2 regions of the Mesorhizobium sp. B3-1-6 genome follow, and region 1 is predicted to be linked to the other one. Evidence: riboswitches for the same ligand, from Rfam matches in the RefSeq annotation. Region 1 holds a riboswitch; the other holds the start of a gene.

What was found. A riboswitch is a leader RNA that binds a small molecule or an ion and turns the genes downstream of it on or off. The one in region 1 is predicted to bind thiamine pyrophosphate.
Region 2: linked by a shared signal. The riboswitch ahead of FJ414_RS16375 (YkoF family thiamine/hydroxymethylpyrimidine-binding protein) and the one ahead of thiB (thiamine ABC transporter substrate binding subunit) in region 1 are both predicted to bind thiamine pyrophosphate.

What each region holds. Positions count from the first base shown of each region.
Region 1 is NZ_VFTM01000020.1:66,472-72,529, forward strand. Features, by position in the region: gene FJ414_RS18710 (M48 family metalloprotease) at 1-497, opposite strand, end outside; gene thiQ (thiamine ABC transporter ATP-binding protein) at 651-1,436, opposite strand; gene thiP (thiamine/thiamine pyrophosphate ABC transporter permease) at 1,433-3,055, opposite strand; gene thiB (thiamine ABC transporter substrate binding subunit) at 3,296-4,306, opposite strand; TPP riboswitch at 4,349-4,454, opposite strand; gene FJ414_RS18735 (thiamine diphosphokinase) at 4,591-5,235, shown strand; gene FJ414_RS18740 (ABC-F family ATP-binding cassette domain-containing protein) at 5,237-6,058, shown strand, end outside.
Region 2 is NZ_VFTM01000017.1:2,461-8,518, reverse strand. Features, by position in the region: gene FJ414_RS16385 (ABC transporter ATP-binding protein) at 1-574, opposite strand, end outside; gene FJ414_RS16380 (ABC transporter permease) at 571-1,356, opposite strand; gene FJ414_RS16375 (YkoF family thiamine/hydroxymethylpyrimidine-binding protein) at 1,631-2,239, opposite strand; TPP riboswitch at 2,230-2,342, opposite strand; gene FJ414_RS16370 (hypothetical protein) at 2,683-2,907, shown strand; gene FJ414_RS16365 (hypothetical protein) at 3,061-3,270, shown strand; gene FJ414_RS16360 (porin) at 3,277-3,777, opposite strand; gene FJ414_RS16355 (porin) at 3,797-4,297, opposite strand; gene FJ414_RS16350 (DUF2934 domain-containing protein) at 4,670-4,915, opposite strand; gene FJ414_RS16345 (hypothetical protein) at 5,035-5,244, opposite strand; gene FJ414_RS16340 (DUF1236 domain-containing protein) at 5,375-5,674, opposite strand; gene FJ414_RS16335 (DUF982 domain-containing protein) at 5,888-6,058, shown strand, end outside.

The DNA.
Region 1 (6,058 bases):
GAAACCACCTTGGTCGCCAGGCCTTCCTCGGCTTCGAGCTGCTGCCGCTGCAGGCCGTGATTCGCGGTGACGTGGCCCATCTCATGCGCGATGACGGCGGCAAGCTCGGACGAATCGTTGGCCAGCGCCAGCAAGCCGCGCGTCACATAGAGATAGCCGCCCGGCAACGCGAAGGCGTTGACGTTGGGCGAGTTGAGGATGGTGATGCGATAGGTCTGGGTAGGGTTCGCCGACACCACCGTCAGATTGCCGACGACCTTGGCCACCATGCGTTCGAGCCTGGGGTCGGAATATTCGCCGCCATAGGTGGCGAGAATCCGCGGATGCTGCGCCTTCGCCATTTCGGCGAGCTTGGCGTTGGCGACGACATTGTCGACGGTGATCGGCTTGTCGGAAGGCTGGAAGCCGCTTTCCTGCACGTCCGGCGGCGTGAACATCTGGCAGCTGGCCAGCACGGCAACGCTCGCCAGCGCGAGAAATCGTGCCAGCGGCCTCATCCAAACCTTCTCAGCGCCGGTCGACAGATCGGCTTCCTTTCGAACTCTTTCGGCAAATCGCGGCCCAGCCGGACCAGCATGGCCGGACCTAGCCACACTCCCCCGGACAAGGCAAGCAAACGCCGGATCGCCCGTTGCCGGTTTGGCCGTAAATTATGTCCGCTTCCAGGCAATATGTTGTGATCCGGCAACGGTGCCGCCTCGATCGCCGATATAGCGCCGGAAGGCGTCCGGTCCAGACCGATCGAAGAAATCATCCGCCGGCCCGGTTGCCGCGATCGTGCCTTCGTCGAGAAAAGCCACGTCCTGGCCGATGCGGCGCGCATCTTCCGGCTGATGCGTGACGAACAGCACCGTCATTTCGCGCTCGGCATGGATGCCGGCCATAAGGTCGAGCATGTCGTCGCGCAGCGCCGGGCCGAGCGACGCGAAAGGTTCGTCGAGCAGCAAGACTGGCCGGTCGCGCAGCAGCACCCGCGCCAGCGCCACGCGCTGCCGCTCGCCGCCGGAAAGCTCGCGCGGCAGCCGCCTTTCCTTGCCCGCAAGACCGACCCGCGCCAGCGCCTCGGCGACGGCGGCGCGATCGGCATCGCCGAGTTTGAGCGACGGCGAGCGGCCGAGCCCGACATTGGCTTCGACCGAAAGATGCGCGAACAAATTGTTTTCCTGGAACACCATCGACACCGGCCGCGCCGAAGGCGGCGTGTTGCCGAGATCGGCGCCGCCGATCAGCACCTTGCCCGCATCGGGCGTTTCGAAGCCGGCTATCAGATTGAGCAGCGTCGACTTGCCGGAGCCGCTCGGCCCCATGATGGCGGTGATCCTGCCGGCCGCGAATTCGGCGTCGAAACTGAAGGAGGATTCGCCATAGCTGAACGAGACGCCCTCCAGCGCGACGGCGAGGCCCTTTTGCGCGGCGCCATCGATGCTCGTCGTCATGACTTTCCTTCCCGCCCCAGCCAGTCGGCGGCGACCACCAACATCAGACAGACGAGGCCGAGCAGCAAGGCAAGTCCCGCTGCGTCGGCTGTCCGGTAGCTGCCCATGCGCGCCAAAAGCAGATAGGGCAAGGTCTGCACGGAATCGCTGCCGAACAGCGCGATCACGCCGAGATCGCCGAGCGACAGCGCCATGGCGAAGGCAAAGCCGGTGGCCAGGGGCCGCCTGAGCGACGGCCAGTCGATCAGGCCGAGCCGGGTCCAGCCGGATATGCCGAGCGCCAGGCAAAGCCGCTCGTGGCGCTCGCTCGCCGCGTCATAGGCCGGGCGAATGGCGCGGATGGCGAAGGGCATCGCCATCACCGCGTTGACGGCGACGACCATGGCCGGCGCGACGGCGAAGACATCGGTGACGTGGCGCAGCGCCAGGAACCAGCCGGCGCCAAGCACGATTGGCGGCACGACCAGCACGAAGCCGGCGCCGGTGTCGGCGGCATGTTCGAGCAGGCCCATGGCGCCGCCTGCCCGGCGCCGCAGGGCCAGCGCGCGCCGCGCCGCGATCAGCGCCAGCGACAATGTCACGCTGAGCAACGCCGCAAGCAGGGCGAGGCCCGCGCTGGTGAGCGTCGCGCGACGCACCGCCGCTTCACCCGCCAATCGGCCGAGGTCGGCCTGAAGGCCTGAAAGCACGGTCGCCACCATCGGCCCGGCGACGAACAGCAGGGCCAGCGCGATGAGGCCGGCGTTCAGCACGCTTTCGGTCCGTCCCGCCGAAAGGTAGCGGCGTGGCGCCACCGGCAGATTGGCATCGCCAACCGTGTTGGCGCCGAGCCGCGTGAGCGCGACGACCACGACGAAGGTGAGCGCGATCTGCAGCAGCGTCAGCACCACGGCGCGCGCGGGATCGAAATCGAAGCGCAGCGCCTGGTAGATGGCGACCTCCAGCGTCGTCGCGGCCGGACCGCCGCCCAGCGTAAGCACGATGGTGAAGGAGGTTATGCAGAGCATGAAGACCAGCCCGGCGATCCCCGGCAGGGCCGCGCGCAGCACCGGCCATTCGATCAGCCGGAAGGCCGGCCAGGCGCCCATGCCGAGCTGACTCGCCAGCCGCCACTGGTCGGCGGGAACGGTGCCCAGCGCCTCGAGGAAGAGGCGCGTGGCCAGGGGCAGGTTGAAGAAGACATGCGCGACAAGGATGCCGGAGAGGCCGTAGATCCCCGGCCAATTCCCACCGCCAAGTTCGGCGAAGACGCCGGCAAGATACCCCGCCCGTCCATAGAGCGCCAATATGCCGAGCGCGGCGACGATCGCCGGCAAGGCCAGCGGCACGGTGAACAGCTGCAAGATCAGGCGACGCCCGGGAAAGGTCGGATGTCTCGACAAAGCGCGCGCGACCAGCAGCGCCGGCGCGACCGACAGCAGCGTCGACAGAGCCGCCTGCCACAGCGTGAAGCGTGCGACGCGCAGGAGGTAGCCGTCGAAGGCGGCGGCAGCGCCGGAGAGATCCTGCGCGCCTTCGAGGACAAGGCCGGCGAAGGCGCCGCCAATGAGGAAGCCGATGGCGGCAAGGGCGATGACGCCAGCGTTGATGCGGGAGTCAGGGTGCGCGGCGGCTTGCACGTCGCACCTTGGTGGAATTCGGCAAATGCCGCGTTCCTTCGCGCCCCCCTCTGTCCTGCCGGACATCTCCCCCTCTAGGGGGGAGATTAGCAACTTCGACGCCGCGCTCGATCCTGCAACGCCGGAGATTGGCGAAGGCCGGCGTGACAGCCAATCTCCCCCCTAGAGGGGGAGATGTCCGGCAGGACAGAGGGGGGCGCCGTAGAGCGATCATCGCGGAAGGATAATAACCGAGACGTCCTACTTGCTCATCACCGCAAGCCACTCATCCACCCAGGCCTTGCGGTTGGCAGCCACTTCCTGCGGGCTGAACAGCAAGGTCTTGGTCGGCTTGACCAATTTGTCGAAGGCCGGGTTGAGTGGCTTGTCGGTCTTGCCGGCCGGGAACATCCAGTTGGTCTCCGGAATGACGTCCTGGAATTTCGGCCCGGTCATGAAGGCGATGAACTTTTGCGCCAGCGGGTTCTTGGCGCCCGTCGTGGTGATGCCGGCAACCTCGATTTGCAGGTACTCGCCTTCCTCGAAAGAGGCCGCCTGGTAGCGCTCGGTGTTCTCGGCCACCATGTGATAGGCCGGCGAGGTGGTGTAGGAGAGCACCATCGGCGCCTCGCCCTTGGTGAACAGGCCATAGGCCTCGCTCCAGCCCGGCGTCACCGTCAGCACCTTCGTCTTGAGCTTTGCCCAGGCCTCCGGCGCCTTGTCGCCATAGACGGACTTCACCCACAAGAGCAGGCCTAGGCCGGGCGTCGAGGTGCGCGGATCCTGGATGACGATCTTGTCCGTGCCGGCGCCCTCCACCAGGTCCTTCAGGCTCTTGGGCGGTGTCTTCAGTTTTTGTGTGTCATAGACGACGGCGAAATAGCCATAATCGAAGGGGACAAAAGTGTCGTCGCTCCAGCCGCCAGGCACGTTGATGCCGGAGACTTCGCCATGCGGCGCGAACAGGCCGCTCGCCTTGGCATCCGCCGTCAGGTTGGTGTCGAGGCCGAGCACGATGTCGGCCTTGGTGCCGGCGCCTTCCAGCTTGACGCGGTTGAGCAGGGCGACGCCGTCCGCGACCGAGACGAATTCGAGATCGCAGCCGCATTCGGCCTCGAATTCCTTCTTCACCGCCGGGCCGGGCCCCCAGTCGGCGGTGAAGCTCTCATAGGTATAGACGGTGAGCTTGTCCTTTGCCTCTGCAGGCGCGACGCTCGCCAGAAGCGAGACGAGACCGGTTGCCAGAACTAGACGGGACAGTATCGAGCGCATCGGCGCCTCCTTCGTTCGAGTGACAAGGATTGAGGCGCCGGATGGTCCGAAACGTCTAATCCCTCCGCCGGTACAAACCGGATCAGGTTCAGCGGGTTGGCTTGATCGCCTCTCAGCCGGATCACGTCCGGCACCCCGTTAGAGCGTTTCGACAGATAGGCCCCGCCGAAGCGGCGCGCAAGCGGAAGTTTGCCGGGCAGCTGATGTTCGGACAGCAGGCGCGCAACCGAAGCGCGGGCCGTCCGGCTTCCGTTTCGCTTGGAGGGCTGGTAAGGGCCACGGCCATGGGCACATTCACCATCCTGCTTGGCGGCGAGCTTATTCGCACGCCCCGGCTCGAACGCCAGATCGAAGCTTCGCGCATCATCGCCGCCGATGCCGGCATCGGCCATGCCCGCATGCTTGGACTGGTGCCGGAGCTGTGGGTCGGCGATTTCGACTCGGTGCCTGCCAATCTGTCGGATGATCTCGCCGCCGTTCCGCGAAACGTCTTCCCGGCCGAGAAGGACATGACCGATGGCGAGCTCGCCATAGCGGAAGCGCTTAAGCGTGGCGCCACCAGCCTGGTGCTGGCCGGCGCCTTCGGCGGCAAGCGCGCCGACCATGCTTTCTTGCACCTGGCGCTTGCGCTTCGGCTGGCAGAGGCCGGCACCGAGGTCTTGCTGACCAGCGGCGCGCAGGAAGGCGTTCCCATCCTGCCTGGCAAGGCCAGCTTCGACTATGACGACGGCACCTTGTTTTCGGTGCTCGGCTTCTCCGAGCTCGCCGGCCTGACGGTGACCGGCGCGAAATGGCCGCTCGACCGCGTCGAGGTGGCGTTCGGCTCCTCGCTCACTATATCAAACGAGGTCAAAGGGCGGCTCGGCATCGCGCTGGAGCGCGGCCGGGCGCTGCTTCTGGCCCACCCCTATCCTCTTCCAGAAAGCTGACATGGCGCCGCCACTCCTCAATCTCGACGGCATTAAACTGACCTTCGGCGGCACCCCGCTGCTCGACGGCGCGGCGCTCAGCGCATCCGCAGGCGAGAAGATCGCGCTGGTCGGCCGCAACGGCTCCGGCAAGTCGACGCTGCTCAAGATCGCCGCCGGCATGATCGAGCCGCAGGACGGCGAGGTGTTTCGCCAGCCTTCGGCGACCGTCCGCTATCTGCCGCAGATGCCGGATATGGACGGCTTCGCCGACGTGCGCGCCTATGTCGAGGCGGGCCTCGGCCCGGCCGACGATCCGCATCGCGCCACCTATCTGATGGAGCATCTCGGCCTTACCGGCGAGGAGCGTCCGAACGACCTTTCCGGCGGCGAGGCGCGCCGCGCCGCGCTTGCCCGCGTCATGGCGCCGGAGCCCGATATCCTCCTGCTCGACGAGCCGACCAACCATCTCGACCTGTCGGTCATCGAATGGCTGGAAGAGGAACTCGCCCGCACCTCCTCCGCCGTCATCCTGATCTCGCATGACCGCCGCTTCCTCGAGCGCGTCACGCGCGCCACCGTCTGGCTCGATCGCGGCCAGACGCGGCGGCTGGACAAGGGCTTTGCCCATTTCGAGGAATGGCGCGACCAAGTGCTGGAAGAAGAAGAGCGCGAGCAGCACAAGCTCGGCCGCCAGATCGTGCGCGAGGAGCACTGGCTGCGCTATGGCGTGACCGCCAGGCGCAAGCGCAACATGCGTCGCCTCGGCGAGTTGCAGACCATGCGCCAGCGCTTCCGCAGCCATCGCGGCGCCGAAGGCACTGCCACCATGGTGGCGAGCGAT
Region 2 (6,058 bases), on a different contig from region 1:
CTGCTTCGCGCACGTCATGGGTGATGAGCAGCGCCGTCCAGCGATGGTTTCGCCACATCGTCTCCAGCCAGCGCTGCATGGCGGCGCGGGTGAGCGCGTCGAGCGCGCCGAACGGCTCGTCGAGCAAAAGCATGTCGCGCTGCTGCACCACGGTGCGCAGGAGCGCGGCGCGCTGGCGCATGCCGCCGGACAGTTCGGCCGGCCAGGCGCGCTCGAAGCCGGCAAGGCCGAATTCGGCGAACAACGGCGCCACGCGCTCGCGCGCCGCGCGCCGCTTCATGCCCTGCACTTCGAGCCCCAGCGCCGCATTGTCGATAACGCGCCGCCACGGCATCAGCGCGTCGCGCTGCGGCATGAAGGCGAAGCGGGCGCCATCGAGCGGCGCGCCGTCGAAGCGCATCTCGCCCTCGCCCCGGGTCGCGCCGGTGAGCAGTTGGAACAATGTCGACTTGCCGGCGCCGGAGGGACCGAGGATCGAGACGAACTCGCCCGCGCCGACATGGAGAGAGACGCCGGCCAGAACCTCGAGCGCGCCGAAGTTCTTTCGCACGTCGCGGAGCTCGAGCCGGGTCATGGCCGGCCCTCCCCGACAGGCTTGTCGCCGTCGCGCCCCGCCCTTTCGCCCTCTGCATTTTCCCAGGGCATGGCGAGACGCTGGACGAGCACGGCGAGGCCGAACAGCGCCAGCGTCAGCGCCGAGCTGACCGCGACGGCGGCAAGCACCAGGTCGGGGCGGAAATTGTTCTTGGCGCTGAGCATGTAGATGCCGAGCCCCTTCGCGGCGCCCGCATATTCGGCGAAGATGGCGCCCACCACGGCATAGGTGATGGAGATGCGCAGTCCGGCGAAGAAATAGGGCAGCGCCGACGGCAGCCGCGCCAGCCAAAAGATGCGCCAGCGCCCTGCTCCCATCGCGGCGAGCATCTGGCTGATCTCCTTGGCCGTGGCGGCATAGCCTTCGACCAGCGCCACCATCATCGGGAAGAAGGTGACCAGCGCCACGAGCAGGATTTTTGGCAGCAGCCCGAAGCCGAACCACAGCACCACCAGCGGCGCGATCGCCACCAGCGGCAACGTCTGGCTGGCGATCAGCAGCGGGAACAGCGCCCGGCGCAACGGGGCCAGGAAGTCGACCAGCGCCGAGAGGATGAAGGCGGCAACGAGCGAGCAGGCAAAGCCCGCCAACGTGGCGCGGATGGTGGGCAGCGTGTTGTCGGCAAGTGCCGAGCGGTTCTCCCAGGCTTGCGCCAGCACGCGCGAGGGCGCGGGGAGCACGGTGGACGCGATGCCACCGAGGCGGGCGTAGAACTCCCAGGCGATGAGGAGAAGAGCGAAAGCGATGGCGGCGGGGGAGATCCTGGCGAAGGCGGAAGCAAGGGCTGATCTCCCCCCTTGCGGCCGGCAGGCCAGAGGGGGGTGTGAAGGAACGCCGGCTTCTAGCTCTTGCGCGACAGGGCGCGAACGACTGACAGGCTGGCGGGACAGCACCCCCCTCTGCCCTGCCGGGCATCTCCCCAGCAAGGGGGGAGATTGGACGGCATCCCGGCTTTCGCCAATCGCCGAAGGCTCTTCTTGCGGCGTAGAACCGAACGAAACAGCCATCACATCCACCTCGGCAGCGCTACGCGGCTCAAACCGCGGTCGGGCTGTTCGCCGAAATCGTTATGTCGAGCGTCACGTGGCCCGCGCCGGGGCCGAAGCGGCAGAAGGCTTCGGCGAGCGTGGCGAACACCGCGCCGGCATCGCCGCGCAGCCTGGTGCAAAAATTCTTCGAGCGGTCGAAGACGCCGGAGTTTTTCAGGAAGTCGATGCAGCCATAGATCTCGTCCATGTGGTCGCCGGTGCCCATCACATAGAGCGAGAATTGCGCCGCCACCGGCTGGTCGGTCGAGGGCGTCGCCTCGACGGCGCGGCGCGCCGCGAGTTTGCGTTCATCGAGCGGAATCGCCGGGCCGCCGATCTCATCAGAGCGGCAGATCGGGTCGTCCGGCTCGCCGGGGCAGCCGCGCGAGACCGCGGCCGACAGCACGCAGTGCTTGCCGCTCTTCGCCGCCGCGACGAACAGGTCGCGCATGGCGGGAAAAAGCACTTCGGGCGGCCCGACCAGCAGCGTCGAGATATCGTCGGTCTCGATCCTCAGCCTGTCGCGGTAAGGATCGAGCGCGCCCAACGCGCCAAGGATGACGCCGACGAAATCGTCAGCCATGGGATAAAGGGAAATCTGTGCGCCGGAAAACATGGCCCGCCTCGCTCCGCTGGTATTATCCAGATCAGCTTTAGGGTCCGGAGGCTTGCCGCCGCCATCTCAGCCCCGACCGTACGGAGCACCCCTGTGGATGGCGGCGTTAAAGCACTGTTCGAGCGAATGGGAAAGCGGTTTTTTTGCGAGGCCAATTGAGCCAAGGGCCCCATCTCCCTAAGGGAGATGCCGGGTTATAAGATTTTCGCAGATTTCTTATAACGCGGTATCGCAACCGCAGTGTCGTTCAAATTGTACGAATCCGGCTTGATTGTTTTTCGTACATAAAGTACGATATTTCCCTTCCTTTGAGGGGACTTGCTTGAATACCGCGAACCATGGCGCTTTCGCCGACCTCTCCCGCCCTTTGCTCTCGCCATTGCCGTTCGCCGAGCGCGAACGCGTCGCCGGCGCCTGGCGCATGGCCAACCAGGACATCGCCGATGACATTCCGTTTCATCCGGCAATATCTGAAGGTGATCGCCGAGAAGGACGAGCGGCTTTCGACCGGCACGCTGGTGCATGGCCGCGCCTATGTCGAGGCCTGCGCCGCCTGGCTCCCGGAGACGGTGGCGCGGTATCTGCGCAATCTCAGGCTGATCAGCGAATGCGAAAGCGCGATGATCGCGGCCGGCATGAGGTTTGCCCGGTCGAGCGATGCGTGGTGAGGCAGGCAGTTCCCCCTACAACCCTTGGGCCGCCCGTCGAAAAATGCATCGTTTCATACAATTGGCAATTGGTGGACGCGGCTGAGCGGCGGGTGGTTAAATTCGTCTCAGGCGAAGGAGGGTAAAGCCGCGTACCAGGGAGGAACTCGTTTGATGGACCAGCGTATCGACATCGGCATACAGCCTGACGACCAGCCTTACGAAGTCACGTCATTCGCCAGAAAGCATGGCCTGACGATCCCCGTCGCGGACGCGGTGCTTTTCGCCAGGGGACCGTCGCCGTCGCGGACCGCCTGCGATACGGCGGCGCTGGCCCTCATTTGCGCGGTCGCGCAATACGCCGGAAAGCAAGGGAGACGGTAGCCTCCCCTACCAGCTGAACTGCAGCCCCACATTGCCGCCGATCTGGCTGCCGGCGAAGGCAATGCCGAGCGTGCTGGTCAGCCGGCCGCCATGGTCGAAGCCCTCGCTCAGCACCGCGGCGCCCGTGATGCCGAAGGCATTGGCATAGCCGGCATTGCCCCAGTTGACGCGCACACCGAAATGCTCGCCCTGGACGAGATCGGGCGCTGCGAGCGCGGCCGAGATCGAGGCGTTCTCAAAGGCGCGCGTGATGCGGTTGTCGATGTCATCGACGTGGGCCGCGAGCGCCGTCTTACCGACCTCGGTCATCTCGCCGCCATTGCCGTCGTCGACCTGCTTCTTGGTCACGCCAGTCTGGGCATTGATGCAGGTGTCCGTGCCCGGACTATAGTAGTAATTGGCTCCATAGGCGGAGCAGATCTTGACATACGCGACTGCCGCCTGGGATGGCGCCGCAAGGAGCGTTGCCGCGCCGAGGATCGCCGGCGCAAGAAGATATCTGAACATTGATTGCCCCCGGTCGCGCTTACCAGGTGAACTGCAGGCCGGCATTGCCGCCGACCGTCTTGCCGGAGAAGCCGACGCCTGCGGCGCCGGCCAGCCGACCGTTGCCGCCAGACATGAAGCCCTCGCCAAGAACCGCCGCGCCGGTGACACCCATGGCGTTGGATTGACCGGCATTGCCCCAGTTGACGCGCACGCCGAAATGCTCGCCCTGCACCAGGTCCGGGCCGGCCAGCGCCGAGGCCACCGATGCACCCTCGAAGGCGCGCTGGACGCGGCGGTCAATGTCGTCGACCTTGCTCGCCAACGCCGTCTTGCCGTCGACCACACCGTCCTCCGTCAAGCTGCGCGTCTCGCCCGTGTTGGCATTGATACAGGTGGCGGTGCCGGGACTGTAATAGTATTGCGCGCCATAAGCCGTGCAGACCCTGACGTACTCGACCGGCGCCGCCTGGCAAGGCGCAGAGAGACCGCCCGCCACAGCTAGAAACGCAAATGAAATGACACGGTTGATACCCCGCATGCCTGATCCCCGAAGTTGGATGTTGAGAGAAAGCCTCGCATGAAAAAGGCGCATGCGAGCGCGCGGAGTCAACTGCGCCTTCCGCTCAATGCCTGACTTTTACTGGGAGCATTTCATCTATTGAACACATATTGCAGCCCAGCTACAGTAAACAGTTCAACCTGATCAGTAATTCCCCGATGGTTTGGAGCTGTGGCGTCGAGGCTTATTAACACTCTCTAATATCAAGCGATGCCGGGCGATCTGCCCGGCAGGCTCGCCGATGTGGGCCCGCGCAGCTGGCGCAGGCCGCGGCTTTGCAGGTCGCCGTCGCCGGTGGGTCAACTATGCGGCAGATGGTCTGACGACTGCCCGTAATCCTTTAGGACGCGATCAGCCCTTGGCTTTCGACTTGGGTGGCGCCTTGGGGGCCTTAGCAGGCTTCTCCGCCTTCGCGGCCTTCGGCTTCTCGACCTTGGCGGCAGCGGCCTTCTTGGCGGCTTTCTTCGGCCTGCCCGCCTCATCGATCTCGGCCGTCGCCTGGTCCCAGTGCTCCATATGCGCGCCTTCAGGCCGGCCGGCCTGCTCCCAAATCTCGTGCGCGCGTTGGCGAATGCGTTCGTGCCTGTCGTCCGTCACTTTGTCGCCTCCTACGGTTTGGGACTGTTCCCCAGCCAAACATTAGCCGAATTTTCGCGTGCCGTCTTGGGTGTAGACGCGGCGCGCAAACGCATCTTGAAGCAATATCCGGTGATGGCTCACTTCTCGTCGGAAAGCACCGCGATGCCGAGATACGCGGCCTTCTTGACGATCAGTCCGGCCAGGTCGGCGTCGGAACGATCGGTTCCGGTGCGCTCGCGCAGCAGCGCGACCGCCTGCTTGATCGACAGCAGCCCATCGCCGCGTTCGGCCAGCAGCCTGTCGACTTGGCGGGCAATGTCAGGTGATTCGACGTGTGGATGATGCATGGCAACGACTCCTTCCGCGCTTCGTTGCCTCCCAAACCGCTGTTTATCTTAGGCCTTATGCCCGGATACGAGAAGAGCCCGATCCTTCCCCGATGCTCCGGGGAGAGGATCGGGCTCTTTCAGGACTAATCTACTCGATCACCTGAACAACGCGGCGCGTGCCGGGATCGATCAGCACCGTATGGTCATTGACGACCGCATAGCGGTACTGGACGTCCGGAACCTGCTGCAGCTCGACGGTGTCAGGCACGGTCGAGCCGACGCCGAGCTCGAGGCCGAGCACATTGACCGAGGCGATCGGATGCTTGTGGACATATTCCCTGACCACGGTCTGCTGCTCGGGGGTGACGATCACCTCGTCCGCGGCCGCGATGCCGATGCCGGCCATCAGAGCCAGGCCGGCGACAGCTGGAATGAGGGTGGTTTTCATCGTTTATCTCCTGTTGCGTTGTTGAGCTCCGCCTGGCCTCCGCGGGGCGGAAACACGGGCAGGTCGAACATGGGAGCTCCCGGGGCAAACGCCGCCGGCAGGGTGTTGTTCCGTCAGCCACGACTAATTGATTTGGCGGAACCTTCGCATCGGCTCCGCATTGGAAGGCATTGAAACTGCCCAAGTCTTTGAAAATCAAAGGATGCCGCAGTCATGCAAGAAGGTCCCATCAGAAGCGACATCGAACTTCGGGCCCCCGTGGCCATTGCCGTGGGCGCCGGCTTCAAGCGCGAGATCGCCACGCTCACCGGGATGCAGAACTTTCTCAAGGAATGGCCGCAGGCCACGCGGGGCGATAGCTACGCCAACGCATTCCGCGCCTGT